Regions from separate parts of the Streptomyces sp. NPDC004752 genome, predicted to be linked through region 3. Evidence: riboswitches for the same ligand, from Rfam matches in the RefSeq annotation. Region 3 holds a riboswitch; each other region holds the start of a gene.
What was found. A riboswitch is a leader RNA that binds a small molecule or an ion and turns the genes downstream of it on or off. The one in region 3 is predicted to bind cobalamin.

Region 1: linked by a shared signal. The riboswitch ahead of ACWEKM_RS14865 (ribonucleoside-diphosphate reductase subunit alpha) and the one ahead of ACWEKM_RS20290 (ABC transporter substrate-binding protein) in region 3 are both predicted to bind cobalamin.
Region 2: linked by a shared signal. The riboswitch ahead of ACWEKM_RS24310 (cobalamin biosynthesis protein) and the one ahead of ACWEKM_RS20290 (ABC transporter substrate-binding protein) in region 3 are both predicted to bind cobalamin.

Annotation. Positions count from the first base shown of each region.
Region 1 is NZ_JBSGBN010000029.1:39,701-49,451, reverse strand. It holds gene ACWEKM_RS14885 (bifunctional albaflavenone monooxygenase/terpene synthase) at 1-674, shown strand, start outside; gene ACWEKM_RS14880 (helix-turn-helix domain-containing protein) at 772-1,737, opposite strand; gene ACWEKM_RS14875 (hypothetical protein) at 1,831-2,073, shown strand; gene ACWEKM_RS14870 (ribonucleotide-diphosphate reductase subunit beta) at 1,986-3,008, opposite strand; gene ACWEKM_RS14865 (ribonucleoside-diphosphate reductase subunit alpha) at 2,999-5,416, opposite strand; cobalamin riboswitch at 5,540-5,711, opposite strand; gene ACWEKM_RS14860 (YbdD/YjiX family protein) at 6,127-6,336, opposite strand; gene ACWEKM_RS14855 (carbon starvation CstA family protein) at 6,308-8,446, opposite strand; gene ACWEKM_RS14850 (GntR family transcriptional regulator) at 8,535-9,299, opposite strand; gene ACWEKM_RS14845 (extracellular solute-binding protein) at 9,740-9,751, shown strand, end outside.
Region 2 is NZ_JBSGBN010000060.1:6,875-16,625, reverse strand. It holds gene ACWEKM_RS24325 (class II aldolase/adducin family protein) at 1-192, opposite strand, end outside; gene ACWEKM_RS24320 (anion permease) at 342-1,646, shown strand; gene ACWEKM_RS24315 (hypothetical protein) at 1,719-1,940, shown strand; cobalamin riboswitch at 2,097-2,236, shown strand; gene ACWEKM_RS24310 (cobalamin biosynthesis protein) at 2,338-3,279, shown strand; gene ACWEKM_RS24305 (cobyric acid synthase) at 3,300-4,850, shown strand; gene cobN (cobaltochelatase subunit CobN) at 4,847-8,497, shown strand; gene ACWEKM_RS24295 (putative cobaltochelatase) at 8,667-9,751, shown strand, end outside.
Region 3 is NZ_JBSGBN010000045.1:51,678-61,428, forward strand. It holds gene ACWEKM_RS20260 (LLM class flavin-dependent oxidoreductase) at 1-898, shown strand, start outside; gene ACWEKM_RS20265 (NtaA/DmoA family FMN-dependent monooxygenase) at 918-2,297, shown strand; gene ACWEKM_RS20270 (HAD family hydrolase) at 2,381-3,019, shown strand; gene ACWEKM_RS20275 (globin domain-containing protein) at 3,541-4,752, opposite strand; gene ACWEKM_RS20280 (MgtC/SapB family protein) at 5,330-5,890, shown strand; gene ACWEKM_RS20285 (hypothetical protein) at 5,887-6,165, shown strand; cobalamin riboswitch at 6,618-6,830, shown strand; gene ACWEKM_RS20290 (ABC transporter substrate-binding protein) at 6,887-7,930, shown strand; gene ACWEKM_RS20295 (FecCD family ABC transporter permease) at 7,927-8,940, shown strand; gene ACWEKM_RS20300 (ABC transporter ATP-binding protein) at 8,937-9,751, shown strand, end outside.

The DNA of each region.
Region 1 (9,751 bases), on a different contig from region 3:
GTCAAAAGCCGGACGATTTGCTGACGGCATTGCTGACGGCACAGGACGAGAATGGCGACCCCATCGGGGAGCAGGAGATCCACGACCAGGTCGTCGCGATACTCACCGCTGGCAGCGAAACGGTCGCCTCCACGATCATGTGGCTGCTCCAGGTGCTCGCCGAACACCCGGAACACGCCGAGCAGGTGCGCGACGAGGTGGAATCCGTCACCGGCGGCCGACCGGTCGGATTCGACGATGTCCGCGGGCTGCGGCACACGAACAATGTCGTCGTCGAGGCGCTGCGCCTGCGCCCGGCCGTATGGATATTGACGCGGCGCGCGGTCACCGACACCACGCTCGGCGGCTATCGCATTCCCGCCGGGGCGGACATCGTCTACAGCCCGTACGCCGTCCAGCGCGACGCCCGCTCGTTCGCCGACAATCTCGGCTTCGACCCCGACCGCTGGCTGCCGGAGCGGGCCAAGGAGGTGCCGAAGTACGCGATGAGCCCGTTCGGCGTGGGCAACCGCAAGTGCCCGAGCGACCACTTCTCGATGGCGCAGCTGACCCTGATCACCGCGGCGCTGTCGTCGAAGTACCGCTTCGAGCAGGTCAGTGGGTCGAACGACGGGGACCGGGTGGGCATCACGCTCCGTCCGCAGCGGCTGCTGCTGACACCCGTGGCGTGGTGACGGCCGGTGTCCGGCACCTGCTGACGCCGCGCTACTGAACCGGACGCCGCGCGACCGACCCTGACGGCGCGCGTCGCTCTCGGCTACCGGTGCGTGTTCAGGCGGCCACGGGGCCCCGGAACGCGCGCCGGTAGGCGTGCGGGGTCGTGCCCAGCGCCCGGACGAACTGGTGGCGCAGCGCGGCGGCCGTACCGAATCCGGTGCGCGCCGCGATCGCGTCCGTCGTCTCGTCCGTGCCCTCCAGCAACTCCTGTGCCAGCAGCACCCGTTGGCGCAGGATCCAGCGGTAGGGGGTGGTGCCGGTCTCCTGCTGGAAGCGGCGGGCGAAGGTGCGCGGCGCCATATGGGCGCGGGCGGCGAGCAGCTCGACGGTGACCTCCCGGTCGAGGTGCTGCTCCATCCAGGCCAGCACCTCGCCGACGGTGTCGCACCGGCTCCTGGGCAGCGGGCGCTCGACGTACTGGGCCTGTCCGCCGTCCCGGTGCGGCGGCACCACCATGCGCCGGGCGATCTTGTTGGCGACCTCGGGGCCCTGCTCCTTGCGCACGAGGTGCAGACAGGCGTCGATCCCGGCCGCGGTGCCGGCGGAGGTGATCACCGGGTCGGCGTCGACGTAGAGCACGTCCGGCTGGATGATCGCCCGCGGGCAGCGCGCGGCCAGCTCCCCGGCCTGCCGCCAGTGCACGCTGCACCGCCGCCCGTCGAGCAGCCCGGCGGCGCCGAGCACAAACACCCCGGAGCAGACGCTGAGCACCCGCGCCCCGCGCTCCACCGCCGCGACCAGGGACTTCAGCAGCTCGGGCGGGTAGTCGCGGGTGACGAACTCCTCGCCGGCCGGTACCGCGATCAGGTCGGCCTCGGCCAGCCGGTCCAGCCCGTACGGCGTCGAGACGGTCAGCCCGCCGACATGGGTGCGCAGCGCCGGGCCCTCCGCCGAGACCACGGCGAAGTCGTACCTCGGCAGTCCCTCGTCGCCGCGGTCGAGGCCGAACACCTCGCAGACGACGCCCAGCTCAAAGGGGTGTACGCCGTCCAGCAGGACGGCCGCCACGTTCTTCAGCATGCTGCCAGTGTGCCTCGCCGCTGGCAGTAATTCGAGGGTGTGCGGCAGTCCTGCCACTGCCGGTGCGGGGTGTCAGGCGCGACAGTGGATTCCATGAACACGAACCAGATCGAAGGCATGATCGGCATGCTCGCGGTCCTCGGGATCCTCGTCCTCCTGGTCCTCCCGTCGGTGTTCGGTATCGTGCGCGACCGGCGCGTCGACCGACAGCTCAGGGAGGCCGGGGAGGCGGCGGACGAGGAGCGGGATCAGAAGTCCTCGTCCAGGTCGACGGTGCCCTCCACCGCCACCTGGTACGCCGACGGGCGCCGCTCGAAGAAGTTGGTCAGCTCCTGAACCCCTTGCAGCTCCATGAAGGAGAAGGGGTTCTCGGAGTCGTACACCGGGGCGAAGCCGAGCCGGGTCAGACGCTGGTCGGCGACGCACTCCAGGTACTGCCGCATCGAGTCGGTGTTCATGCCCGGCAGGCCGTCACCGCACAGGTCGCGCGCGAACTGCAGCTCCGCCTCGACGGCCTCCCGGAGCATGTCGGTGACCTGCTGCCGGAGCCGGTCGTCGAAGAGGTCCGGCTCCTCCTTGCGGACCGTGTCGACCACGTCGAAGGCGAAGGACATGTGCATGGTCTCGTCGCGGAACACCCAGTTGGTGCCCGTGGCCAGGCCGTGCAGCAGGCCCCGGCTGCGGAACCAGTAGACGTACGCGAAGGCGCCGTAGAAGAACAGGCCCTCGATGCACGCGGCGAAGCAGATCAGATTGAGCAGGAAACGCCGGCGGTCGGCCGTCGACTCCAGGCGGTCCAGGCGCTCGACCGAGTCCATCCACCGGAAGCAGAACTCGGCCTTCTCCCGGATGGACGGGATGTTCTCGACCGCGGCGAAGGCCGCCGCACGGTCCTTCGGGTCGGGCAGATAGGTGTCCAGCAGCGTCAGATAGAACTGGACGTGCACGGCCTCCTCGAACAGCTGACGGCTCAAGTACAGCCGCGCCTCGGGGGAGTTGATGTGCTTGTACAGCGTCAGCACCAGATTGTTCGCGACGATCGAGTCGCCCGTGGCGAAGAAGGCGACCAGCCGGCCGATGAGGTGCTGCTCGGCGGGGGTGAGCTTGGCGAGGTCGGCGACGTCGGAGTGCAGGTCGACCTCCTCCACGGTCCAGGTGTTCTTGATGGCGTCCCGGTAGCGCTCGTAGAAGTCGGGGTAGCGCATGGGGCGCAGGGTCAGCTCGAAGCCGGGGTCGAGAAGGTTCTGGGAACGGTGGGAGATCACTGGCATGCCTCGCAGGACTCGGGGTTTTCCAGGGAGCAGGCGATCGCTTCGGGGTCCGGGACGGCCTGCACGGGGACGGTGGCCCGGGGCTGCGCCCGGGCCGCGCGGGCGATCCGGGTCGCCGGGCGGGACCGCAGGTAGTACGTGGTCTTCAGACCCTGCTTCCAGGCGTAGGCGTACATCGAGGAGAGCTTGCCGATGGTCGGCGTCTCCATGAACAGGTTCAGGGACTGGGACTGGTCCAGATAGGGCGTGCGGGCCGCGGCCATGTCGATCAGGCCGCGCTGCGGGATCTCCCACGCCGTGCGGTACAGGGCGCGCACCTCTGCCGGGAGCCACGCGAAGTCCTGTACGGAGCCGTTGGCGTCGCGCAGCGACTCGCGGGTGCGGGCGTCCCACCCGCCCAGCTCCTTGAGGTCCTGCACCAGGTACGAGTTGACCTGGAGGAACTCACCGGAGAGGGTCTCGCGCTTGAACAGGTTCGAGACCTGGGGCTCGATGCACTCGTAGACCCCGGCGATGGACGCGATGGTCGCGGTGGGCGCGATGGCGAGCAGCAGGCTGTTGCGCAGGCCGGTCGTCGCGATCCGCTCGCGCAGCGCCGCCCAGCGCTCCGGCCAGGTGAACTCGACGCCGTAGTGGTCGGGGTGCAGGACACCCCGCGCCGTACGGGTCTGCTCCCAGGCGGGCAGCGGGCTGCTCCGCTCGGCGAGGCCGGCGGATGCCTCGTAGGCGGCGAGCATGACGCGCTCGGCGATGCGGGTGGAGAGCTGTTTCGCCTGCGCCGAGTCGAAGGGCAGGCGCAGCTTGAAGAAGACGTCCTGGAGGCCCATCACGCCCAGGCCGACCGGCCGCCATCTGGCGTTGGAACGACCCGCCTGCTCGGTCGGGTAGAAGTTGATGTCGACGACCCGGTCGAGGAAGGTCACGGCGGTGCGGACGGTCTCGTCCAGCCGCTCCCAGTCGATGCCCCCGCCGCTCACGAACGCGCCGAGGTTGACCGAGCCCAGGTTGCAGACCGCGGTCTCGCCGTCGTCGGTGACCTCCAGGATCTCCGTGCAGAGGTTGGAGGAGTGGACGACATGGCCCGGCTCGGCCGTCTGGTTGGCGGTGCGGTTGGCCGCGTCCTTGAAGGTCATCCAGCCGTTGCCGGTCTGCGCGAGGGTGCGCATCATGCGGCCGTAGAGATCACGGGCCGGGATGGTCTTCCTCGCGAGCCCGGCCGCCTCCGCCCCGCGGTAGGCGGCGTCGAACTCCTCGCCCCACAGGTCGACCAGCCCGGGCACGTCCGACGGGGAGAACAGCGACCACCGCTCGTCGGCGTCGACCCGCCGCATGAACTCGTCCGGGATCCAGTGGGCGAGATTGAGGTTGTGCGTACGGCGGGCGTCCTCGCCGGTGTTGTCGCGCAGCTCCAGGAACTCCTCGATGTCCGAGTGCCAGGTCTCCAGATAGACCGCCGCCGCGCCCTTGCGCCGGCCGCCCTGGTTCACGGCGGCCACGGAGGCGTCGAGGGTCTTCAGGAACGGGACGATGCCGTTGGAGTGCCCGTTGGTACCGCGGATCAGCGAACCGCGGGAGCGGATGCGGGAGTAGGCGATGCCGATGCCGCCGGCGTGCTTGGAGAGGCGGGCCACCTGGTGGTAGCGGTCGTAGAGGGAGTCCAGCTCGTCCTTGGGGGAGTCGAGGAGATAGCAGGACGACATCTGCGGGTGGCGGGTGCCGGAGTTGAAGAGCGTGGGGGAGGAGGGCAGGTACTCGAGGCGGCTCATCAGCCGGTAGAGCGCGGCGACTTCGTCCACGGCGTGCCCGGAATCTCCCCCGGCGGCGCCTCCATCGGCGAGGCCGGCGGCCACCCGCAGCATGAAGTGCTGGGGCGTCTCGACGACCTTGCGGGTCAGGGGGTGCCGGAGCAGGTAGCGGCTGTGCAGTGTGCGCAGTCCGAAGTAGCCGAAGCGGTCGTCGGCCGCGGGGTCGATCAGTGCGTCGAGCCGCTCGGCGTGCAGCTCCACGAAGGCGGCGGTGCGGTCGGCGATGAGTCCTTCCCGGTGTCCCACGGCGATCGACCCGGTGAACGAGGTGACGCCCTGTGTGGCGGCCTCGGCGCGGATGGAGCGGGTCAACAGCCGGGCGGCCAGCCGCGAGTAGGCGGGGTCCTCCGAGATCAGGCCGGCGGCCGCCTCGGTGGCCAGCTCCCGCAACTCCGCGGCGACATCGGCGTCGGCCCGCGCGGACCGGCCGCGCAGCGCGGCGGCGGCGACCCGGCCGGGGTCGGCGTCGGGCAGGTCGGCGGTCAGCTCGGTCAGGGTCCGCAGCAGCGCGGCACCGGGACCGTCGGTCTCCACCGGGACCGCGGTCGCCTGGGCGGCTGAAACCGGGTCGGCTGAAGCCGGGTCGGCTGGCGCGATGGTCACGTGGGGCTCTCCCTCGCTCGGCACGGGGCCTTGCGGAGGGCAGGGGGCAGCACACGAGCGCACACGGCGTCGCGCCCACCGGCCCATTCCACGAGGCCCGGACGTCAGGGCACCCGGACCGGACGGTCGGGTGCGCCGTCGGCAGGTCCTCGGACTGAAGCCTGCATGCGGGTATGTGGGCATACGCGCATGAGTACACCGTTGCGGGACAGTTCCGGATTCACACCGGATTCCCCTGCGGCGACAGCGAGCATGAGCATACATCTAGTGTCGGGCCGTCATGACACCCCCAGATGTTGTGTAGTACGTCAACGGATCGCCGTCGCTCGTCGGCTCCGACGGCACGTTGCGGATGCGTGGTTGCCGGTGCGGTGCCCCACGCCCGTTCGGGGCGCTCGTCCACGCCCGCCGGAGCCTTGACGGCCTTCAGGGCGGCCTTCAGGGCGGCCTTCAGGGCGGTCTTCAGGACGACGGCGACCGTCCGCTGCACCATCCCGGCCACCCGGCCCGCGAGCAGCGCCCAGCGACGGAACCAGCGATGGAACCAGCGATGGAACCAGCGGGTGAACGGGCCGCCGACCGGGGCTCGGAAGGTCTGCGGGAGCCGGCCGCCGCGCGGCGCCCCCGTGGCCGGACGGGTCGGGGCGAAGGCGTGGTCGGCTGCGTCGTCGGCCTCGGCGAAGATGTCGTCCCGGTCGCGAACGGCGTGCTCAGCAGCAGCGGAAGCCCTGGCGGGGGTCCGACTCCTGGCGGTCCGTGCGCATCCGCTCGAATTCCCGGCGGGACGGCGGCGCCGCCTCCGGATGCCGCTCCGCCAGCTGCGCGACATAGCGTTCGTAGGCCGACTCGCCCGTCAACTCCCGCACATACCAGCGCAGTCCGCGCAGTCCGCTAGCCACCCGCCGCAGTGCCGGCCGCATGCCGAGCCGCCTCCTTCTCGGTCCGCGTCGGGACCAGCCCGTCCGGGGCGGTGATCTTCGACTCGACGTAGGGCGTCTCGCTCAGGGTGGACAGCGCCGGGCGGCGGATGTGCCGCATGCACACCCGCAACGCGTCCAGGACGACGATCACGACCAGCAGGGCGAGCACCGCGGAGAGGACGCCGTCCACCGTGGAGTTGGTGACCACGGTGTGCATGTCGGCCATGTTCTTGGCGGGCGGCAGCACCTGTCCCGCGTCGATGGCGTCCTGGAACACCTGGCGCTGTTTGAAGAAGCCGACCTTGGGGTCCGAGGAGAACACCTTCTGCCAGCTCGCGGTCAGCGTCACCGTCGTGTCCCAGGCGAGCGGGATCCCGGTGACCCAGGCCCACTTGAGCCGGCCGGACTTCACCAGCAGCGTGGTGCAGACGGCCAGGGCGACCGCCGCCAGCAGCTGGTTGGAGATGCCGAAGATCGGGAACAGCTGGTTGATGCCGCCGAGCGGCTCATGCACGCCGACCCACAGGAAGTAGCCCCACAGCCCGCACACCAGGGCACTGGTGACGACCAGCCCCGGCTTCCAGCCGATGTTCCGGAACGGCCGGTAGAGGTTGCCGAGGGTGTCCTGGAGCATGAAGCGGCCCACCCGGGTGCCCGCGTCCAGCGCCGTCAGGATGAACAGCGCCTCGAACATGATCGCGAAGTGGTACCAGAAGGCGCGCAGACCGCCCCCGGTGACCTTGGCGAAGATCTCCGAGACGCCGACGGCCAGGGTGGGCGCGCCGCCCGTGCGGGACAGCAGGCTGGACTCCTCGACGTTCTTCGCGGCCTGCGCCAGCTCGGCGGGGGAGATGTGGTAGCCCCAACCGCTCACGACCTGCGAGGCGTTCTGCACCGTCGTGCCGATCGCCCCGGAGGGCGCGTTCATCGCGAAGTACAGCCCGGGGTCGATGATGCTCGCCGCCACCAGCGCCATGACCGCCACGGCCGACTCCATCAGCATGGAGCCGTAGCCGATCAGCCGGATCTGCGTCTCCTTCTGGATCATCTTGGGCGTCGTGCCGGAGGAGATCAGCGCGTGGAAGCCGGACAGGGCGCCGCAGGCGATGGTGATGAACACGAACGGGAAGAGCGAGCCCGCGAAGACCGGCCCGTCGCCGCGCGCGGCGAAGTCGGTGACCGCGTCCATCCGCAGCGTCGGCAGGGTGATCACGACCCCCAGCGCGAGCAGCACGATGGTGCCGATCTTCATGAAGGTGGAGAGGTAGTCGCGGGGCGCGAGCAGCGTCCACACGGGCAGGATCGAGGCGATGAAGCCGTATGCCACCAGCCAGACGACCAGCGTCGAGGGTGCCAGGGTGAAGGTGTCCGCCCAGGACGACTCGGCGACCCAGCGCCCGCCCACCAGCGCGAGCAGCAGCAGCGCCACCCCGATCAGCGACACCTCCGTCACCCGGCCCGGCCGCAGCACCCGCAGATAGCAGCCCATGAGCAGGGCGATCGGGATCGTCATGCCGATGGAGAAGGTGCCCCAGGGGGAGGAGGCGAGGGCGTTGACGATGACCAGGGCCAGCACACCGAGCAGGATGATCATGATGGCGAAGGCGGCGAGGAGGGCCGCCGCGCCGCCGAACGGGCCGATCTCCTCGCGGGCCATCTGGCCGAGGGACCTGCCGTCCCTGCGCGTCGAGAAGAACAGCACCACCATGTCCTGGACGGCGCCCGCGAAGACCACCCCGGCGATGATCCAGATGGTGCCGGGCAGATAGCCCATCTGCGCCGCCAGCACCGGTCCGACCAGCGGTCCGGCGCCGGCGATCGCCGCGAAGTGGTGGCCGAGCAGCACCCGTCGGTCGGTGGGGTGGAAGTCGATGCCGTTGTCCAGCCGCTCCGCCGGGGTGGCCCGGGTCCGGTCCAGCTTGAGGACCCTGCGGGCGATGAACGAGGCGTAGAAGCGGTAGGCGATCGCGTACGAGCCGAGGGCGGCCGCCACCATCCAGGCGGCGGAGACCTCCTCGCCCCGGGAGAGCGCGAGCACGGACCAGCCGGTCGCGCCGACGATCGCGACGAGCGTCCAGACGGCGATGGTGCGGACATGCGCGGTACGCATCGCGGAGCCCTCCCGTTCATGCGGTGACGGGAGGAACGTAGAACAGGAACCGGGCTCGCGCCACACCGCATGCGGCACCGCAAGTGGCTTATTCCCGCGGGCGCTTGAGCCGTGCGACGAACTTGTAGCGGTCCCCGCGGTAGACCGACCGCACCCACTCCACCGGGTTGCCGTCCTTGTCCAGCGAGTGCCGGGAGAGCATCAGCATGGGCAGGCCCACGTCCGTGCCGAGCAGGCCCGCCTCGCGCGGGGTGGCCAGCGAGGTCTCGATGGTCTCCTCGGCCTCGGCGAGCCGGACGTCGTACACCTCGGCGAGGGCGGTGTAGAGGGAGGTGTACTTGACGAGGCCGCGGCGCAGCGCCGGGAAGCGCTTGGCGGACAGATGCGTGGTCTCGATGGCCATCGGCTCGCCGTTGGCCATGCGCAGCCGCTCGATGCGCAGCACCCGGCCGCCGGCCGAGATGTCGAGGAGTTCGGCGAGCCGGTCGTCCGCGGTGATGTAGCCGATGTCCAGCAGCTGCGAGGTCGGTTCCAGACCCTGGGCCCGCATGTCCTCGGTGTAGGAGGTGAGTTGCAGCGCCTGGGACACCTTCGGCTTGGCGACGAACGTGCCCTTGCCCTGGATCCGTTCCAGCCGGCCCTCGACCACCAGCTCCTGAAGGGCTTGGCGGACGGTGGTGCGCGAGGTGTCGAACTCCGCGGCGAGCGTGCGCTCCGGCGGCACCGACGTGCCCGGCGGGAGCGTCTCCGTCATGTCGAGCAGGTGCTTCTTCAGGCGGTAGTACTTGGGCACACGCGCGGTACGGACGGTCGTCCCACCCTCGTTCTCCGCACTGCTGACGTCGGTGCTCATGTTCTGCCTTCCCGGCTCCGGGTGCCGAAAGCGGCCGACATCCCATCGGCCACGGATCACATCGTGGCACGGCTCCGTGTGACGGGAGGCCACCCGAACGGTCCGTGATCTCCTCTGTATACCGTCGCGCCCTTTGCTGGTCTAGTCCATGGCACCCTCCGGGCGGCCGTGACACGGCCCAAGTGGCCCGTCCGAACTGTCGGTTGCGCAATGAGGGGTCAATGAAGGGGGCCAATGAAGGGTCTCTGCATATCTCGGTCGCATCACGGACGTCCGGAGCCTGCTTGAGCGCCCTTGACACGCCTATTGGTCTGGGCCAAGCTCCCCGTACTGGTCTACACCATTGGTCCAGGTCCCGGCCCCACGGGCGGTACACAGCGCTGACGCGCGCCGCGGGGAGGCAGGGGGGTTTGTGGCATCCCTGATTCGAGGAGGATGGCGTGAAGCGCAGG
Region 2 (9,751 bases), on a different contig from region 3:
GTCGTACGGCACGCCCGAGGGCGTGACCAGCACGGTGTCGCCGATGCGCACCGAGACGTTCCCGGAGGTGCCGACGACCAGTCCGTCGGACACGGTGCGGCGGGCCGCGCCGACCAGTTCCTCCCAGGCGCGCGCCTCCTCGTGCCCCGCGCCCCGTGTCGCCGTCCGCCGCTCCCGCCGCTGTTCCGCCATGCCGTGATCCTGCCGGGTGACCCGGATCTCTTCAACGGGCGGGCACACCCGCCCCGCACGACACCACAAGTCCCCTCATGGTTCATCTTCCGTTCATTCAGGTTTCCTACGTTCAACCGGTCGATGACTTCGAACGATTGCCTGGGTAAATGGAAAACTTCTCGCTGATCCTCGCGATTGTGGTGCTCACCGCACTCGCGTTCGATTTCACGAACGGTTTCCACGACACCGCCAACGCGATGGCCACGACCATCTCGACCGGTGCGCTCAAGCCCAAGGTGGCGGTGGCCCTGTCCGCCACCCTCAACCTGGTGGGCGCCTTCCTCTCCGTGGAGGTCGCCAACACGATCTCCAAAGGTCTCGTCGACGAGAGCGGCATCCGTCCCGAGGTCATCTTCGCCGCCCTGGTGGGGGCGATCCTCTGGAACCTGCTGACCTGGCTGGTGGGCCTGCCCTCCAGTTCCTCGCACGCCCTGATGGGTGGTCTGATCGGCGCCACCCTCGCCTCCGCCGGCGCGGGCGCCGTCCACGGCGACGTGCTCGTCACCAAGGTCCTCATCCCGGCGCTCGCCGCCCCGGTCGTCGCGGGCGTGGCGGCGCTGCTCGCCACCCGCCTGTCGTACCGGCTCGGCGCGCAGGCGGACGGCAGGGCCGCCGAGCGGGGCTACCGGGCCGGCCAGATCGCCTCCGCGGGCCTGGTCTCCCTGGCCCACGGCACCAACGACGCCCAGAAGACGATGGGCATCATCACGCTGGCGCTGATCGCCGGCGGCGCCCTCGCCCCCGGCTCCAACCCTCCCACCTGGGTCATCCTCTCCGCGGGTCTCGCCATTGCGCTCGGCACCTACCTCGGCGGCTGGCGGATCATCCGCACCATGGGCAAGGGCCTGACCGACCTCGGGCCGCAGCAGGGCTTCGCCGCGCAGACCAGCGCCGCGACCGCCATCCTGGCCTCCTCGCACCTCGGCTTCTCCCTCTCCACCACGCATGTCGTCTCCGGTTCCGTGATGGGCGCGGGCCTGGGCCGCAGGGGCGGCGTGGTCCGCTGGTCCACGGCGACCCGGATGTTCGTCGCCTGGGCGCTGACGCTGCCGGCCGCCGCGCTGGCAGGCGCGCTCGCGGAGACCGTCACGGAGCTGGGCGACTGGGGCACCGGGTGCGTGGGCGTCTTCCTGGTCGGCGCGGGCGCCGCGATCTGGAAGGTCTCCCGGCGCGAGGTCGTCGACCACAGCAATGTCAACGACACCGGTGAGCCGACCGCGGCGCCCGCCGCCGCGCCGCCCCCGGGGTCAGGCTCCCCGGCCGCCGACCTGACGGCCACGATCCCGCCCCCGCCGGTCTCCGCGTCCTCGCCCCAGTCGGCCTCCGCGTCTTCGCCCCCGCCGGTGTCTGCAGCCCCGGCCGCCGCCACCGCCGCCGCAGACCAGGCCGCCCCGCCGACCGCCGCCGTCTGACCGTCCACTCCCTCCTCGTCCACTCCCCTCCTGGTCCGCTCCCCTCCCTCCGGTACCCAAGGAAGCATCACCATGAAGATCGACTGGGCGGCCCTCGGCTCCGTCCTCGGCGTCAGTCTCACGGTCACCGTGGCGCTGGTGACCCTCTTCACCCTCGGCGTGGCCGGACTGTCGCACCGCGAACGGGCCGCGGCGCGGGGCGGTTCCGGGGGCCTCGCGCTGACCGCCGCCTGCGCGTGCTTCGCGGCGTGCGCCGCCGCGGTGGGCTACGGCATCCATCTGATCGCCGCCTAAGCGCTCCGCTGGATGTGCCGCGCTGTGCCGTCGGTCGTCTGCGGCACCGTCGTGGCTGGTCGCGCAGTTCCCCGCGCCCCTTCGGGGCGCTGCGTGCGGCCGTGCCGATATGAGCCTCGGCACACTCTCCCCTCGCAGGTCAACGGCAGTTGACGGCCCTTCCGGGGCCATGGTGGACTGCCGGAGCCATGTACGGCGGCACGAGAGGAAGCCGGTGCGAATCCGGCGCGGTCCCGCCACTGTCACCGGGGTAGAACTCCCCGGGAGCCAGGAACTCTCACCGCCGGTCTCGTCGAACCAGGGCGTGGACACCCTGAGTGAGGACATATCGCCATGCTCGGCTGCGGATTGAGATACAGCACCAGGTCGCTTCCCGACCCCACGGCCGGCTGAGCCGGTGCGTGCCGATCGCGTCTTCGCGTACGGCGCCGCCCTCGGCCTCCTCAGTGACCTGCTCGTCGGCGATCCGCGTCGCGGGCATCCGGTCGCCGCGTTCGGGCGTGCGGCCGACGCGGCGGAGCGGGCACTGTGGCGGGACCACCGCGGGTGGGGAGTCGTGCACACCGCCGTGTGCGTCGGTGGCGCCGCGGCCCTCGGGGCCGTGGCCCAGCGGGCCGTACGCGCCTCCCCCGCCGCCTCGGTGGCGCTCACCGGGGCCGTCACCTGGGTGGTAGTGGGCGGGACTTCGCTCGCCCGGGAGGCCCGGGCCGTCGGGCGGGCCCTCCAGGCGGGGGACGTCACGGCGGCCAGGGCGCGGCTGCCGCATCTGTGCGGGCGGGACCCGCAGGCCCTGGACGCCGACGGGATCGCCCGGGCGGTCGTGGAGTCCGTGGCCGAGAACACCTCCGACGCGGTCGTCGGGGCCCTGGTGTGGGGGGCGTTGGGCGGAGTGCCCGGGCTCGTCGGGTTCCGGGCCGTGAACACCCTCGACGCGATGGTCGGGCACCGCTCGCCGCGCCACCGCCGGTTCGGCTGGGCCGCGGCACGGCTCGACGACGTCGCCGGCTGGCCGGGGGCGCGGCTCACCGCCGCCCTCGCCGCCGTCTGCGGGCCCGACGCGCGGGGCGCCGTACGGGCGTGGCGGGCCGACGCCCGCCGGCATCCGAGCCCCAACGCCGGTCCCGTCGAGGCGTCTTTCGCCGGGGCGCTGGGCGTGCGGATGGGCGGGACCCTCTCGTACGGGGGGCGCGTCGAGCACCGGGCCGTGCTCAACGGCGGCGGCCGTGCCGTCACCACCCCGGACATCGAACGCGCCGTACGGCTCTCCCGCCGGGTCGGGCTGCTCGCGCTCGGCGTCGTGGCCGCCGCGCGCCTGGCCGCGCAGGGACACCGGTCATGAGCCGCGAAGGGACTCCGGTCATGAACGGTGGTGGTCTCCTCGTCGCCGGTACCACCTCCGACGCCGGAAAGAGCGTCGTCACCGCCGGGATCTGCCGGTGGCTGGTGCGGCAGGGGGTCAAGGTCGCGCCGTTCAAGGCGCAGAACATGTCCCTGAACTCGTTCGTCACCCGGGAGGGCGCCGAGATCGGGCGGGCCCAGGCCATGCAGGCCCAGGCGTGCCGGATCGAGCCGACCGCGCTGATGAACCCCGTACTGCTCAAGCCGGGCGGGGAACAGAGCAGCCAGGTCGTGCTGCTGGGCAGGCCCGTGGGCGAGCTGAGCGCGCGCGGCTACCACGGTGGGCGGCAGCAGCGGCTGCTGGGGACCGTCCTCGACTGTCTCGCCACGCTGCGGTCCACGTACGACGCGGTGATCTGCGAGGGGGCCGGGAGCCCGGCGGAGATCAACCTGCGGCGCACCGACATCGTGAACATGGGCATCGCGCGGGGCGCGCGGCTGCCCGTGCTGGTGGTCGGTGACATCGACCGCGGGGGCGTCTTCGCGTCGTTCTTCGGGACCGTGGCGCTGCTGTCGCGCGAGGACCAGGAACAGGTCGCCGGGTTCCTCGTCAACAAGTTCCGCGGGGACGCGGGCCTGTTGGCGCCGGGCCTCGACATGCTGCACGCCCTGACCGGACGGCACACCTACGGCGTCCTGCCGTTCCGGCACGGACTCGGCATCGACGAGGAGGACGGGATGGGGGTCCCCGCCGCCCGAGCGGAGTCGAGAGCCGGGGGGCGGGGCTCGCCGCCCGGCGCGGTGCGGGAGTCGGCGGTCGCCGAACCCGTCGGCGCGGACGTGCTGCGGGTCGCCGTGTGCGCCGTGCCGCTCATGTCCAACTTCACCGACGTGGACGCGCTGGCCGCCGAACCGGGCGTGGTGGTGCGGTTCGTGGACCGGCCGGAGGAACTGGCCGACGCGGACCTCGTCGTCGTCCCCGGGACCCGGGGCACCGTCCGGGCCCTTCAGTGGCTGCGGGAGCGCGGGCTGGCCCGGACGCTCACCCGCCGGGCCCGCGAGGGCCGCCCGGTCCTCGGCATCTGCGGCGGCTTCCAGATCCTCGGCGAGCACATCGAGGACGAGGTCGAGTCGCGCGCCGGGCAGGTGCCAGGGCTCGGCCTGCTGCCGGTGCGGGTGCGGTTCGCCCCCGAGAAGACCCTCGCCCGGCCCTTTGGCACAGCGCTCGGCGAGCACGTCGAGGGCTACGAGATCCATCACGGCGTCGCCGACGTCATCGGCGGCGAGCCCTTCCTGGACGGCTGCCGGGTCGGCCGGACCTGGGGCACGCACTGGCACGGCGCGCTGGAGTCGGACGGCTTCCGGCGGGCCTTTCTGCGCGAGGTGGCGGCCGCCGCGGACCGCCGCTTCGTACCGGCCGGTGACACGTCCTTCGCCGCGCTGCGCGAGCGGCGGCTCGACCGGCTCGGCGACCTGATCGAACAGCACGCGGACACGGACGCGCTGTGGCGGCTCATCGAGTCGGGCGCGCCACGAGGACTGCCCTTCATTCCACCGGGAGCGCCCGCATGAGCACAGTGTTGTTGTTGTCGACCGCCGACACCGATCTGCTGGCGGCGCGTGCCTCCGGCGCGCCCTACCTGATCGGCAACCCGACCCGGATCGATGTCGCCGAGGAGCTTCCGGCGCTGCTGCGGCGGGCCGGCCTCGCCGTCGTACGGCTGCTGGGCGGCAAGCGGGCCTGGGAGGACGGGCTGGCCGTGCTGAAGGCGTCCGGGGTGCCGACCGTGCTGCTCGGCGGCGAGGCCGTCCCGGACGCCGAGTTGATGGCCGAGTCGTCCGTGCCCGCGGGTGTCGTCGCCGAGGCGCTGCGCTATCTGGTGGAGGGCGGACCCGCCAATCTCACCGAACTCGCCCGGTTCCTGTCCGACACCGTGCTGCTGACCGGTGAGGGCTTCGACGGGCCGCGGAAGATGCCGGAGTACGGCGTCCACGGCGAGCGGGTCCCCGTCGCGGGCCGCCCGACCGTCGGCGTGCTCTTCTACCGGGCCCACGAGCTGAGCGGCAACACCGCCTTCGTGGACACCCTGTGCGACGCGATCGAGGCGCGCGGCGCCAACGCCCTTCCCGTGTACTGCGGTTCGCTGCGCGGCGCGGACGCCGGGCTGTACTCGATTCTCGGCCGGGCCGACGCGCTGGTGGCGACCGTGCTCGCCGCGGGCGGCACCCACGCCTCGCAGGCGTCGGCGGGCGGTGACGAGGAAGCCTGGGACGTCGGGGCGCTCGCCGATCTCGGCATCCCGGTGCTGCAAGGGCTCTGCCTCACCTCCTCGCACAGCGCCTGGGACGCGTCCGACGCCGCCCTGTCCCCCATGGACGCGGCGATGCAGGTCGCCATCCCGGAGTTCGACGGACGGCTGATCACCGTGCCGTTCTCCTTCAAGGAGCGGGGACCGGACGACGTGCCCGTGTACGTCGCCGACCCCGAGCGGGCCGGTCGGGTCGCCGGAATCGCCGTACGGCACGCGCGGTTGAGGCACAAGGGGAACGCCGACAAGAAGCTGGCGCTCGTCTTCACCGCCTATCCGACCAAGCACTCCCGGGTCGGCAACGCGGTCGGTCTGGACACGCCCGCGTCGGCGGTGCGGGTGCTGGACGCGCTGCGCGACGCGGGCTACTCGCTCACCGAATACCCCGCGGGCGGCGACGAGTTGATCCACCGGCTGATCGCGGCCGGCGGGCACGACGTCGAGTGGCTGACGGAGGAGCAGCTGGCCGCCGCGACCGCCCGGGTGCCGCTCGCCGACTACCGGGCGTGGTTCGACGCGCTCGACCCGAAGCTGCGCGGCGCCATGCTGGAGGCGTGGGGCGAGCCGCCCGGCGGCCTCTATGTCGACGGGGACGACATCGTGCTCGCGTCCCTGCGGTTCGGGAACGTCGTCGTGATGATCCAGCCGCCGCGCGGCTTCGGCGAGAACCCCATCGCGATCTACCACGACCCCGACATGCCGCCGTCCCACCACTACCTGGCGGCCTACCGCTGGTTGGAGAACGACTTCGGCGCCGACGCGATCGTGCACATGGGCAAGCACGGCACGATGGAGTGGCTGCCGGGCAAGGGCCTCGGCCTGAGCGCCGGCTGCGCCCCGGACGCCGTGCTCGGCGAGCTGCCCCTCGTGTACCCGTTCATCGTCAACGACCCCGGCGAGGGCACTCAGGCCAAGCGGCGCGGCCACGCCACCATCGTCGACCACCTCGTGCCGCCGATGGCCCGCGCCGACACCTACGGCGAACTGGCCAAGCTGGAGCAGCTACTGGACGAGTACGCGCTCGTCTGCGACCTGGACCCGGCGAAGGCACCGGCGGTGCGCAGCCAGATCTGGACGCTCGTTCGGGCAGCGGAACTCCAGCACGATCTGCATGTCGACGAGCAGCCGGACGATGATGAGTTCGACGAGTTCGTCATGCACATCGACGGTTATCTGTGCGAGATCAAGGACGTGCAGATCCGCGACGGCCTGCATGTGCTGGGCGGCGGCCCGGTCGGCGAGCCGCGCGTGAACCTGGTGCTGGCCGTCCTGCGGGCGTCCCAGGTGTGGGGCGGGCAGGCAGGCGCCCTGCCGGGGCTCAGGGCCTGCCTCGCCGCCCGTTTCGGGCTGGTCGAGAAGGAGTTGCTGGCCGAGCCGGGCGCGCCGGTGAAGGTTCCGGTGGAGCTGACGGACCTGGTGGCGGGCCCGTCCCGGACCGCCGCCGACGCGATCGACCTGCTGGAGCAGCTGTGCCGGCGGATCGCGGAGAGCATGGAGGCCCGCGGCTGGGCGACGGCCGAGAGCGCGCCCCTGGTGCGCGAGGTGCTGGGCGGCGAACTCCCGGACGCGGTGGCCGTGCTGGAGTTCGCCTGCACCGAGGTGGTGCCACGGCTGGCCCGGACGAGCGACGAGATCGGGCACATCCTCCGCGCGCTGGACGGCGGTTATGTCCCGGCGGGCCCGTCGGGCTCCCCCACCCGCGGGCTGGTCAACGTCCTGCCGACCGGCCGGAACTTCTACTCGGTCGACCCCAAGGCCATTCCGTCCCGGCTGAGTTGGGAGGTCGGCCAGTCGCTCGCCGACTCCCTGGTGCAGCGCTACCTCAAGGACACCGGGGAGTACCCCAGGTCCGTCGGCCTGACGGTGTGGGGCACGTCCGCGATGCGCACCCAGGGCGACGACATCGCGGAGATTCTGGCCCTGCTGGGCTGCCGTCCGGTCTGGGACGACGCCTCGCGCCGGGTGACCGGATTCGAGATCGTGCAGCTCGCCGAACTCGGCCGGCCCCGCATCGACGTCACGGTCCGTATCTCCGGCTTCTTCCGGGACGCGTTCCCGCATGTGGTCGGGTTGATCGATGACGCGGTACGGGCGGTGGCCGAGCTGGACGAGCCGGCCGACCGGAACTTCGTGCGCGCGCACGCCGACGAGGACACCGCCGAGCACGGCGACCGGCGGCGCGCGACGGCCCGGATCTTCGGCTCCAAGCCGGGCGCGTACGGGGCCGGTCTGCTGCCGCTGATCGACGCCCGCAACTGGCGCTCGGACGCGGACCTCGCCGAGGTGTACGCGGTGTGGGGCGGCTATGCCTACGGGCGCGGACTCGACGGGCGGGCGGCCCGCGGGGACATGGAGACGGCGTTCCGGCGGATCGCCGTAGCGGCGAAGAACGTCGACACGAGAGAGCATGACATCGCCGACGCGGACGACTACTTCCAGTACCACGGCGGCATGGTCGCGATGGTGCGGCATCTGACAGGCGTCAACCCCGAGGCGTACGTGGGCGATTCGGCCACGCCGGATCAGGTGCGGACGCGGACGCTCGGCGAGGAGACGCACCGGGTCTTCCGGGCGCGTGTCGTCAACCCCCGCTGGATGGCGGCGATGCGGCGGCACGGCTACAAGGGCGCCTTCGAGATGGCGGCGACCGTGGACTACCTGTTCGGGTACGACGCCACGGCGGGGGTGGTGGACGACTGGATGTACGAGCGGCTCGGCGCCGAGTACGTCTTCGACGCCGAGAACCGGGACTTCATGAGGAAGTCCAACCCGTGGGCACTGCGCGGGATCACGGAGCGGCTCTTGGAGGCCGCCGACCGCGGGCTGTGGGCGGAACCGGACCAGGAGACCCTGGACCGGCTCCGGGCGACCTACCTCGAACTTGAGGGAGACCTGGAGGGAGACGCGTGATCTCCCTGCGAATCCCCGCGACGGCGGGGAGCACTCGACGTGTAGGTCTTGGTGCAGCTCTGCCGCGGGACCATCCCCGCGTCGGCGGGGACCAAGTCTCGACCATGGCATGCCTACAGCCAGAGCGTGATTCGTTCTGTGCCACGTCACCCGAAGGAGTGTTCACCGCATGAGCGCGCCGTACCCGTTCACTGCCATCGTCGGACAGGACGATCTGCGCCTGGCACTCCTTCTCAACGCGGTGAGCCCCGCGGTTGGCGGAGTCCTCGTTCGCGGCGAGAAGGGCACCGCGAAGAGCACTGCCGTGCGCGCGCTATCGGCGCTGCTGCCCGAGGTGGCCGTCGTGCCGGGCTGCCGTTTCTCCTGTGCCCCGGCCTCGCCCGACTCGGCGTGCCCGGATGGGCCGCACGAGGCGGGCAACGGCGTCGTTCGCCCCGCGCGCATGGTCGAACTCCCCGTCGGCGCCTCCGAGGACCGGCTGGTAGGGGCGCTCGACATCGAACGCGCCCTCGCCGAAGGCGTGAAGAGCTTCGAGCCGGGCCTGTTGGCGCAGGCGCACCGCGGCATCCTCTACGTGGACGAGGTCAACCTCCTCCACGACCACCTGGTCGACCTGCTGCTGGACGCGGCGGCGATGGGGGCCTCCTACGTCGAGCGGGAGGGCGTCTCCGTACGGCATGCCGCGCGTTTCCTGCTGGTCGGCACCATGAACCCCGAAGAGGGCGAACTGCGCCCGCAGTTGCTGGACCGGTTCGGGCTGACCGTCGAGGTGGCCGCCTCGCGGGAGCCGGAGCAGCGGGTGGAGGTCGTGCGGCGCAGGCTCGCCTACGACGACGACCCCGTCGGTTTCGCCGCGCGCTGGGCCGGCGAAGAGGCCACCGTACGGCAACGGATCCTCGCGGCTCGGGAACTGCTGCCGCAGGTGCAGCTGGGCGATGGCGCGCTGCGGCAGATCGCGGCGGTGTGCAGCGCGTTCGAGGTGGACGGCATGCGGGCCGACATCGTGATGGCGCGCACGGCGACCGCGCTGGCGGCCTGGGCCGGGCGGACGGACGTGCTCGCCGAGGACGTGCGGCAGGCGGCGCTGCTCGCGCTGCCGCACCGGCGGCGGCGGAATCCGTTCGACGCGCCGGGCCTGGACGAGGACAGGCTGGACCAGACGCTGGAGGAGTTCTCCGGCGACGGCGACGGCAAAGGCGAGGGAGAGGGAGAGGGAGACGACGATCCCGATCCCGGTCCCGATGGGCCCGGAGG
Region 3 (9,751 bases):
ATCCAAGGCGATCGCCACCCTCGACTACATCAGCACCGGCCGGGCCGGACTGCGCGTCCAGATCAGCGCACGCCCCGACGAGGCCGCCCACTTCGGCCGCCGCACCGTACCCAGGATCGACGTCTACGACAGCCCGGCCGCCCAGGACCTGGTCACCGACCTGTTCGACGAGGCCGCCGACCACGTGGAGGTCGTCCGCCGGCTCTGGGACAGCTGGGAGGACGACGCCGAGATCCGGGACACGGCCACCGGCCGCTTCATCGACCGGGACAGGCTGCACTACATCGACTTCGAGGGCCGGCACTTCCGGGTCAGGGGTCCGAGCATCACACCCCGCCCGCCGCAGGGGCAGCCGCTCGTCACCGCGCTCGCCCACCGGACCGTGCCCTACCGGCTCGTGGCCCGCCAGGCCGACATCGGATACGTCACCCCGCACGACACGGAGCAGGCCCGTGCGATCGTCGCCGAGATCCGGGCCGAACAGGCGGCGGCCGGCCGCGCCGACGAGCCCCTGCACATCTTCGGTGACCTGCTGGTCTTCCTCGACTCCGACCCGGCCGAGGCATCCGCCCGCCGCGATCGGCTGGACGAGCTGGCGGGCGGGCCGTATACCTCCGACGCCCGGATCTTCACCGGCACCCCCGCCCAACTCGCCGATCTGCTGGTGGAGTTGCAGGAGGGCGGGCTCACCGGCTTCCGGCTGCGGCCCGCCGTCCTCGGCCACGACCTGCCGCGCATCACCCGGGGCCTGGTGCCCGAACTCCAGCGCCGCGGCCTGTTCCGGCGCGCCTACGAAGCCGACACCCTGCGCGGGCTGCTCGGGCTCGGCCGCCCCGCCAACCGCTATTCCCCCAGGCACTCGGCCTCGCTCGTGCCCGGGAACACCCCGATCGCCTGAGCCGGAGGGACCCACCGACATGAGCAAGCCGCTGAAGCAGATCCATCTGGCCGCCCACTTCCCCGGCGTCAACAACACCACCGTGTGGAGCGATCCGGCCGCCGGCAGCCACATCGAGTTCGCCTCCTTCGCCCACTTCGCGCGCACCGCCGAACGCGCCAAGTTCGACTTCCTGTTCCTCGCCGAGGGGCTGCGGCTGCGTGAACAGGGCGGGCAGATCTACGACTTGGATGTCGTCGGCCGCCCCGACACCTTCACCGTGCTCGCGGCGCTGGCCGCCGTCACCGACCGGCTCGGCCTGACCGGCACCATCAACTCCACCTTCAACGAGCCCTACGAGGTGGCCCGCCAGTTCGCCAGCCTCGACCACCTCTCCGGTGGCCGGTCCGCCTGGAACGTGGTCACCTCCTGGGACGCCTTCACCGGCGAGAACTTCCGCCGCGGCGGCTTCCTGCCCCAGGACGAGCGCTACCAGCGCGCCAAGGAGTTCCTCGCCACCGCGAACGAGCTGTTCGACTCCTGGCACGGTGACGAGATCCTCGCCGACCGGGCCACCGGCACCTTCCTGCGCGACGCACGGGCCGGCGCCTTCGTCCACCGGGGCCGGCACTTCGACATCCACGGCCGGTTCAACGTGCCGCGCTCGCCGCAGGGCCGGCCGGTGATCTTCCAGGCCGGCGACTCCGAAGAGGGACGCGAGTTCGCCGCCGCGAGCGCCGACGCGATCTTCAGCAGGTACGCCACGCTCAAGGAGGGCCAGGCGTTCTACGCCGACGTCAAGAGGCGCCTGGCCGCCCACGGCCGGCGCCGCGACCAACTGCTCATCCTGCCCGCGGCGACCTTCGTGCTCGGCGACACCGACGCCGAGGCCGAGGAACTGGCTCGCGCAGTGCGCCGGCAGCAGGTCAGCGGCGCCACCGCGATCAAGCACCTGGAGTTCGTGTGGAACCGGGACCTGTCCGGATACGACCCGGACGGACCGCTGCCCGAGATCGACCCGAACGTGGACGAGGAGCACATCTCGCGGGGCCGCGCCCAGGTGCGCATGTACCGGGACCCGCTGGCCACCGCCCGTGAGTGGCGAGAGCTGGCCGCCGCCAACAAGTGGTCCATCCGCGACCTGGTCATCCACACCGGTAACCGGCAGACCTTCGTCGGCTCCCCGGCCACCGTCGCCCGCGCCATCGACGATTTCGTCCAGGCCGACGCCAGCGACGGCTTCATCCTCGTCCCGCACATCACACCCGGCGGGCTCGACGTGTTCGCCGACACCGTCGTCCCGCTGCTCCAGGAGCGCGGCGTCTTCCGCACCGACTACGAGGGCCCCACCCTCCGCGACCACCTCGGCCTCGCCCACCCGGACGACACACGAGGCGAGGGAGAGCGGGCCGCGTCGTGAAGTAGAACCACGCCGGCGGACCGGCCCCTGCTGCCTCCGGGCAACGGGGGCCCCTTTCGTCGTGCCCGGGTACGCTCCCGACCATGATGCGCGCTGTGATCTTCGACGTCGGCGAGACGATCACCAGAGATGACCGGTACTGGGCAGCCTGGGCCGACTGGCTCACCATCCCCCGCCACACCCTGTCCGCCCTCGTCGGCGCCGTCGTCGCCCGCGGGGACGACAACGCCGAAGCGCTGCGCCTCATCCGCCCCGGCATCGACATCCCGGCCGAGTATGCCGCGCGGGAAGCCGCCGGCCGCGGGGAACACCTCGGCGAAAGCGACCTGTACGACGACGTGCGGCCCGCCCTCAGCATGCTCCAGGAGCAGGGCGTCCGTGTCGTCGTCGCCGGGAACCAGACCGCGCGCGCCGGTGAACTGCTTCGCGGGCTCGGCCTGCCCGCCGACTACATCACCACGTCCGCCGAACTCGACGCCGCCAAGCCGTCGACCGACTTCTTCCACCGTGTGCTCGCGGCCAGCGGCACCGACCCACACACTTCCCTGTACGTCGGTGACCACCCCGCCAACGACATCGGGCCCGCGCAGGCGGCCGGGCTACGCGCAGCGCACCTGCGCCGCGGGCCCTGGGGACACCTGTGGGCCGACACCGCGGCGGCGGCCTCGGCGGATTACCGCATCAACAGCCTGCTCGACCTCGTTGGGATCGTCTCCGCCTGACCGCCCTCACAAGCCGCCCCGGCACCGCTGCGGCGAGTGCAGAACCAGCACAGTTCGGGGGGAGTCTGCGCGTTCGGTCGGCGAGCGTATCGCCTACTGCCGCAGCACCGGGTCGGCGTCCACGAAGTGCTGTATCCGGCATGGTTGTTCGTCACCCCGGTGGTGTCGGCGGTGGTGGCCGCGGTCGGATCACTCGTCCGACGCGTGCGTCCGCGGGGGACGTGACCGACAGACGTGGCGGGCGGGGAACTCGCACGGTCCGGCGGTCGCGCAGCCGGTGCTTGCCGCCTCGGCGCGCGCCTGGGGACGGTCCCGGCCGTGGTGTCGGCGGTGGCGGTCGCCGTGGTGGAGCCGGTCTTGCTGGCGAGCTTCCACACCATGGTCCCCGACGCCGCCACCACCCAGCGGACGGCCCGGCAACGCCTTCGACCAGCTGACCGAGGGCGCCGACGTCGTCCAGCACGGCCGCGTTGCCCCCTTGCCCCAGGCTCTTCTTGAAGGATCGCTGGGCCTGCCTTGGGTTACTTGCTCAGCCAGAGATCGGGACCGAACACCTCGTAGTGGATGGCGGCGGGGTTGAGACCTCGGGTGAGCAGGTCGCCACGAACGGCTTGCATGAAGGGCAGCGGGCCGCACAGATAGGCCGTGGTGGTGTCGGGCAAGGTGAGACCGGTCAGGTCTGCGCGGCCCTCACGCACGTGTAGGCGGGGTTCCTTGACCTCTTCTGCACCGTTTTCGTACCACAGGTACATGGAAGAGCCGGGAAGTCGATGGGCGAGTTCGGTGTGCTCCTCGCGGTGTGCGTGATGGCTGGGAGAGCGGTCGGCGTGGATGACGGTGACGGGACGGTTCGGGGAGGAGACGGCGAGGTGGTCCAGCATGGACAGCATGGGAGTGACGCCGATGCCGGCGGAGGCGAGAAGAAGCGGGCCGTCCCCTTGAGGGAGGACCAGGTCGCCGAAGGGCAGTGAGACGTTGAGGACATGGCCGGGGTGGGCGTGGGCGTGGAGCCAGCTGGAGACCTCGCCCTCGGGGGCTTCGGTGTCGGCACCACGCTCGCGCTTGACGGTGATGCGCCACGTTTTGTGACCGGGAGCGGCAGAAAGACTGTACTGACGTATCTGCCGTGCCCCATCGGGGAGTTCAACCTGGACGCTGACGTACTGACCCGGCAGGAAGGGCTCGGTGGGCAGACCGTCGGGACGGCGTAGGACGAAGGAGGCGGCGTCCGAAGACTCCTCCGTGCGTTCGGCGATTTCCATCTCGCGCCAGACGTCGCCGTCTTCGACCTGGGCCTGAGCGTACAGCCGTGCCTCCATGGCGATCAGAGCATTGGCCATCAGCCAGTACACCTCGTCCCAGGCGGACGCCACCTCGGGGGTCACGGCGTCGCCGAGGACTTCCGCGACGGCGCCCAGCAGATGGCGTCCGACGAGGGTGTACTGATCGGCGGTGATACCCAGCGAGGCGTGCTTGTTGGCGATGCGGCCGAGGATGGCGTCGGGACGTTCACCGGGACGCTCCACCAATGCGGTGGCGAAGGCCGCGACGGCGCCCGCGAGTGCTTCACGCTGGGCGCCGGTGGCCTGGTTCCCCCGGTTAAAGAGGTTCCGCAGCAGTTCCGGACGCTCTTCGAACATGTGGCGGTAGAACAGTTCGGTGACGGCGCCAAGGGAGGCTCCCACGGCCGGAAGAGTGGCTCGGACGACCGGGACGGCTTGTGCTGAGAGCATGACAGCTCCTATCTGGTATCTCAGATGCATATTTAAGGTGGTGCTCGTCCACCTGTGGGCAGGTGAGGTGCGGTTCAGTTGCGCGAGGCGGCTGCTTCCCGGTCCCCCTCCGGAGTCGTGCACTTGGCGAGTCGCACAGGAGCATCGTAGTTAATTGGTATTACGGAGTCCAATTAAGTGGTGTGTGGCATGGGTCTCCTTGCCTGGGTGAGGGGCTTGGGAGTTGTGGGATCGGCGGCCGAACCGGCTCCTGCGGGGCCGAACCAACTGATCGTTTCAGGATGCGTGCCCAGGCCGAACCGGGGCAGGAACGTCGGCGCCAGGGTGACCTTCGGGATGCGCACGCTCGCATGCCGGCTGCCCGAAGGGTGGGCGGAATTTGCGTCACTGTGCAACTCTGGAGAGGTGCCGACCGAGGAGGAGGTGAGCGACATGGATCGCAGCAGCAGTAGTCAGGGCCGAGCCCGGCCCCGCACCCCCATGTCCCCCCGCTCCTCGGGCATCCGGTAGCCCCGCTCTGCCCGGCGGCTGCCATGCCCTCGACCTCCCCCGCCGCGACGGGGGAGGGGAGGTTTCCATGGCGAATCCGACCACCTTCCCTTTCGTGCTCCGGCGCCCGGTCGGCGTCGGCTGCGGCGGCCTGATCGGCGTCGAACGTCGGTGGCGCGCCCGCACGGCCGGGCTGCGTACCAATGCGCTCGTGGCCGCCTGTGCCACCCTGTTCGTCCGCTACGGCACGGTCACCGACGACCACGGCAGGCCCATCCGGGGCGCCTCCTACGCCGTGTCCGTCATCGGCTTCCTCGGCGCCGGGGTCATCCTGCGGGAGGGCGGCGGCATCCGCGGCCTCAACACGTCCGCCACACTGCGGTGTTCGGCCGCCGACCGGATGATCGACGGTCGGGTGCAGCTCTCCCCGGCCCGCACCGGCGACGGACGCGCCCCCACCGGGCTGCGGGTGCTGCGCGACGGTGAGGACATTACTGCCCTGCGGGTCGGCGTCGGCCTCGATGGCCACCCTGCTCGCGGCCCGGAACGGCTCGTCGCCCGGCTCTCCCCGGAGCCCGGCGTGCGGGAGTTGCGCCGACACCTGGACCACAGCTCGCTCGACATGGCACGGGAGGCGACAGCGGCATGAACGACCTCGACACCCTGAGCGCACGACACACCGTCCGCCGCGCCGCCCGGCGCCTGGCGGAGGACGCCCCGAAACTCGTCGTCGGCTCCGCGGACGCCTACCGGGCCGGCCTCGCCACCCGCGCCGCCGAACTGCGCCGAGCCGTGCTCGCCGCCTGGCTCACCGGCGTACCCGAGCACGTCATAGCCGCCGACGGCGGCCTGTCCCTGGCCGTCGTCCACGCGTGGATCTCGGCCGAGACCCCGCCCCCACACTCGGCCGACGGGCCGGGGTGAGGTACGACGTCCCACCCCCGCCCGAGTGCCGGTGCCGGGAGACAGGGGGCGGGGGCGGGCAACTTGCCGCGCACGGTACGGGCGGCGGTGGTACGCGGGGCGTCGGCGCCGACGCAACCCTTCCCGTGGTCCTCGATTGGTCCTCGATCGCCTTCTGCGGTTCGGTACCGGCCCCGGCTGGGGTGGCCGTACACGGTGGCCCGTGCTGCCGCGGCTGCGGGCCCGGCGGTCACGGAGATCTCCTTCGCGCCACGCATCCCCGGGATCCGTGGCGAGGGGACGAGAGCGCGAAGGAGCGGCGGACCGGACGGGGACGACCACGCACGGGCAGTGTGCGGCGTTGACGGCGGTCGTTCCCGCTCACCGCTGCGGGGCAGTCCCCGATGGTGACATGGCCCAGGCGGGCGCCCGGCGCCGGGGACAGGAACCCGGTCCGGCCGGCCGGACCGTCTTGGTAGCCTGATCGGGCCAGTCGAGCCACATCCGAGGCCAGGGAATCCGGTGCGAATCCGGAGCTGACGCGCAGCGGTGAGGGGGACGGGCGGGGCACAGCAAGCCACTGGGAGGGGTTCGGACCGGCCGCGGGCCGGTGCGGGGCCGTACCGGGAAGGCGCTCCGTCCGGACGAACCCGAGTCCGAAGACCTGCTGGCACCTCCGCACCACGTGCGCGGAGGGACGTCCGTAGGCCAGGCTCCGCGTACGAGCCCCGACACCCGAGGCATGCCCGTGCTCCGTTCCGCGTTCCGTCCCGCCCTGCTGTTCCTCACCCCGGCGCTGCTGCTGACCGCGTGCGTCGGCTCCGGCGGAGCCTCCCCGGACTCCGGCCGCTCCACCGTCGGCTACCCCCGCACGATCGACAACTGTGGCCACGAGGTCACCCTGAAGTCGGCCCCCGAACACGCTGTATCCCTCAACCAGGGCACCACCGAGATCCTGCTCTCCCTCGGCCTCGGGGATCGTCTTGCCGGCACCGCCACCTGGACCGACCCGGTGCTGAAGGGCCTGGAGAAGGCCAACGCGTCCGTGCCCCGACTGGCCGAGAACACTCCCTCCTTCGAGAAGGTGCTCGACGCCGGACCGGACTTCGTCACCGCGTCGTTCGTCTCCACCCTCGGCAAGGGCGGCGTCGCCACCCGCGAGCAGTTCGAGAAGCTGGGCGTGCCCACGTACGTCTCCCCGTCCGACTGCGCCGCAGGCAAGGACAACGGCAGCGGCGGCGACGGCTCCCGCGGCACGCCGCTCACCCTCGACGTCGTGTACGGCGAGATACGCGACCTGGCCCGCGCGTTCGGCGTCGACGAGCGCGGCGCCAGGCTCGTCGCACGGCTGAAGGAGCGGGTGCGGGCGGCCACCGACGGCCTCGACGCCTCCGGCGTCTCCCTCATGTACTGGTTCGCCAACTCCCAGTCTCCCTACCTCGCCGGCTGCTGCGGCGCCCCCGGTGCCATCACCCGGGCGATCGGTGCCGAGAACGCGTTCTCCGACACCCACGACGAGTGGCCCCAGATCAACTGGGAGACCGTCGCCGACCGCGACCCCGACGTCATCGTCCTCGGTGACCTGACCCGCAGGTCCCAGACGGCCGAGACCGCCAAGGCCAAGATCCGCTTCCTGGAGACCAACCCCGCCACCCGCAACCTCACCGCCGTCAGGAAGAAGCGGTACATCCTGCTCAGCGGGCAGGCGATGAACCCGTCCCTGCGCACGGTCGAGGGGATCGAACGGGTCGCCGCCGGACTGCGTCACCTCGGACTCGCCAAGTGAACCTCCGGGCCGCGCTGTTGACCGTCGGCGGGCTGCTGGCGGTGGCCGGGTCGGTGGCGTTCGCCGTGACCTTCGGCCCCGCCGATATCTCCACGGCCGACGTCTGGGCCTCCGTCGCCGCCCATCTCGGGTACGGCGACAGCGAGTTGGCGCCGTTGCGGGACGGCATCGTGTGGGACCTGCGGATGCCCCGGACCCTGCTGGCCGCCCTCTGCGGGGCGGGCCTCGCGGTGTGCGGAGCGGTCATGCAGTCCCTGCTGCGCAATCCGCTGGCCGACCCGTTCGTGCTCGGGGTGTCCTCCGGGGCGTCCACCGGCGCGGTCGCCGTGGTCGTGCTCGGGGTCGGCGGGGGAGCGGTGTCCCTGTCGGCGGGCGCGTTCGTCGGCGCGCTGCTGTCCTTCGGGCTCGTCCTCATGCTGAGCCACACCCTCGGCGGTGGCCCCGACCGGGTGGTGCTGTCCGGCGTGGCGGCCATGCAACTCTTCTCCGCGTTCACCTCGTTCACCGTCCTGACGTCGGCGGACGCGGAGACCACCCGAGGCGTGCTGTTCTGGCTGCTCGGCTCGCTGAGCGGCGCGAGCTGGAGCGATGTGCTGCTGTGCGCCGTCGTGCTCGCCGCCGTTCTCACGGTCTGCCTCGGACACGCCCGCCTCCTGGACGCGTTCGCGTTCGGCGAGGACGCCGCGGCGGCGCTCGGCGTGCGCGTCGCCCGCACCCGGCTGGTGCTGCTGTGCGCGACCGCGCTGCTGACCGCGACACTCGTCAGCTGCGCCGGGGCGATCGGCTTCGTCGGGCTGGTGCTGCCGCACGCGGCCCGTGCGCTCACCGGTTCCGGCCATGTGCGACTGCTGCCCGTCACGGCGCTGGCCGGAGCCGTCTTCCTGGTGTGGGTGGACACGATCGCCCGTACCGTCATCGATCCCCAGGAGGTCCCGGTGGGCGTGGTGACATCCCTGATCGGCGTGCCGGCGTTCGTGGCGGTCCTGTACCGCGGACGGAGGCGGGCATGACCGGCCCGGACCCCACGGCCGGCCAGGGCACACCGCCCGGTCTGCGCGCGGAGCGGGTCACGCGCCGCGCCGACGGCCGGATCATCGTCGACGGCGTCACCCTCGCCCCCCGTCCCGGGGAGACGATCGGCCTGCTCGGCCCCAACGGCAGCGGCAAGTCGACCCTGTTGAGGCTGCTCGCCGGAGTGCTCGCGCCCACCACCGGGGTCATCACCCTGGACGGCCGTCCGCTGGCCCGGGTCGGCCGCCGGGCCACCGCGCGGCGCATCGCCACCGTCGAACAGCACGCGGACACCCAGACCGAACTGACCGTCCGGGACGTCGTCGCGCTGGGCCGCATCCCGCACCGGCGGGCCTGGACCGCCGCCTTCGCCGACGACGTGCGGGCGGTCACCGACGCGCTGGCCCGCACCGGGCTGACCGAGCGGGCGGACCAGTCCTGGCACACCCTCTCCGGTGGCGAGCGGCAGCGCGCGCAGATCGCCCGCGCGCTCGCCCAGGAACCCCGCGAACTGCTGCTGGACGAACCCACCAACCACCTCGACATCCAGCACCAGTTGGACCTGCTGGACCTCGTCGTCGGCCTGCCGGTCACCACCGTGATCGCGCTGCACGACCTGAACCTCGCCGCGATGTACTGCGACCGGCTGCTCGTCCTGCAAGACGGTCGGGCGGTCGCGGAAGGCAGCCCGTCCACGGTCCTCACGCCCGCCCTCATCGAACGGGTCTACGGCGTCCGGGCCGAGGTCACCCAGCACCCGGGCCACCCGGTGATCCGCTTCCTGCGCCGAACGACCCACGGTGCGGGGCG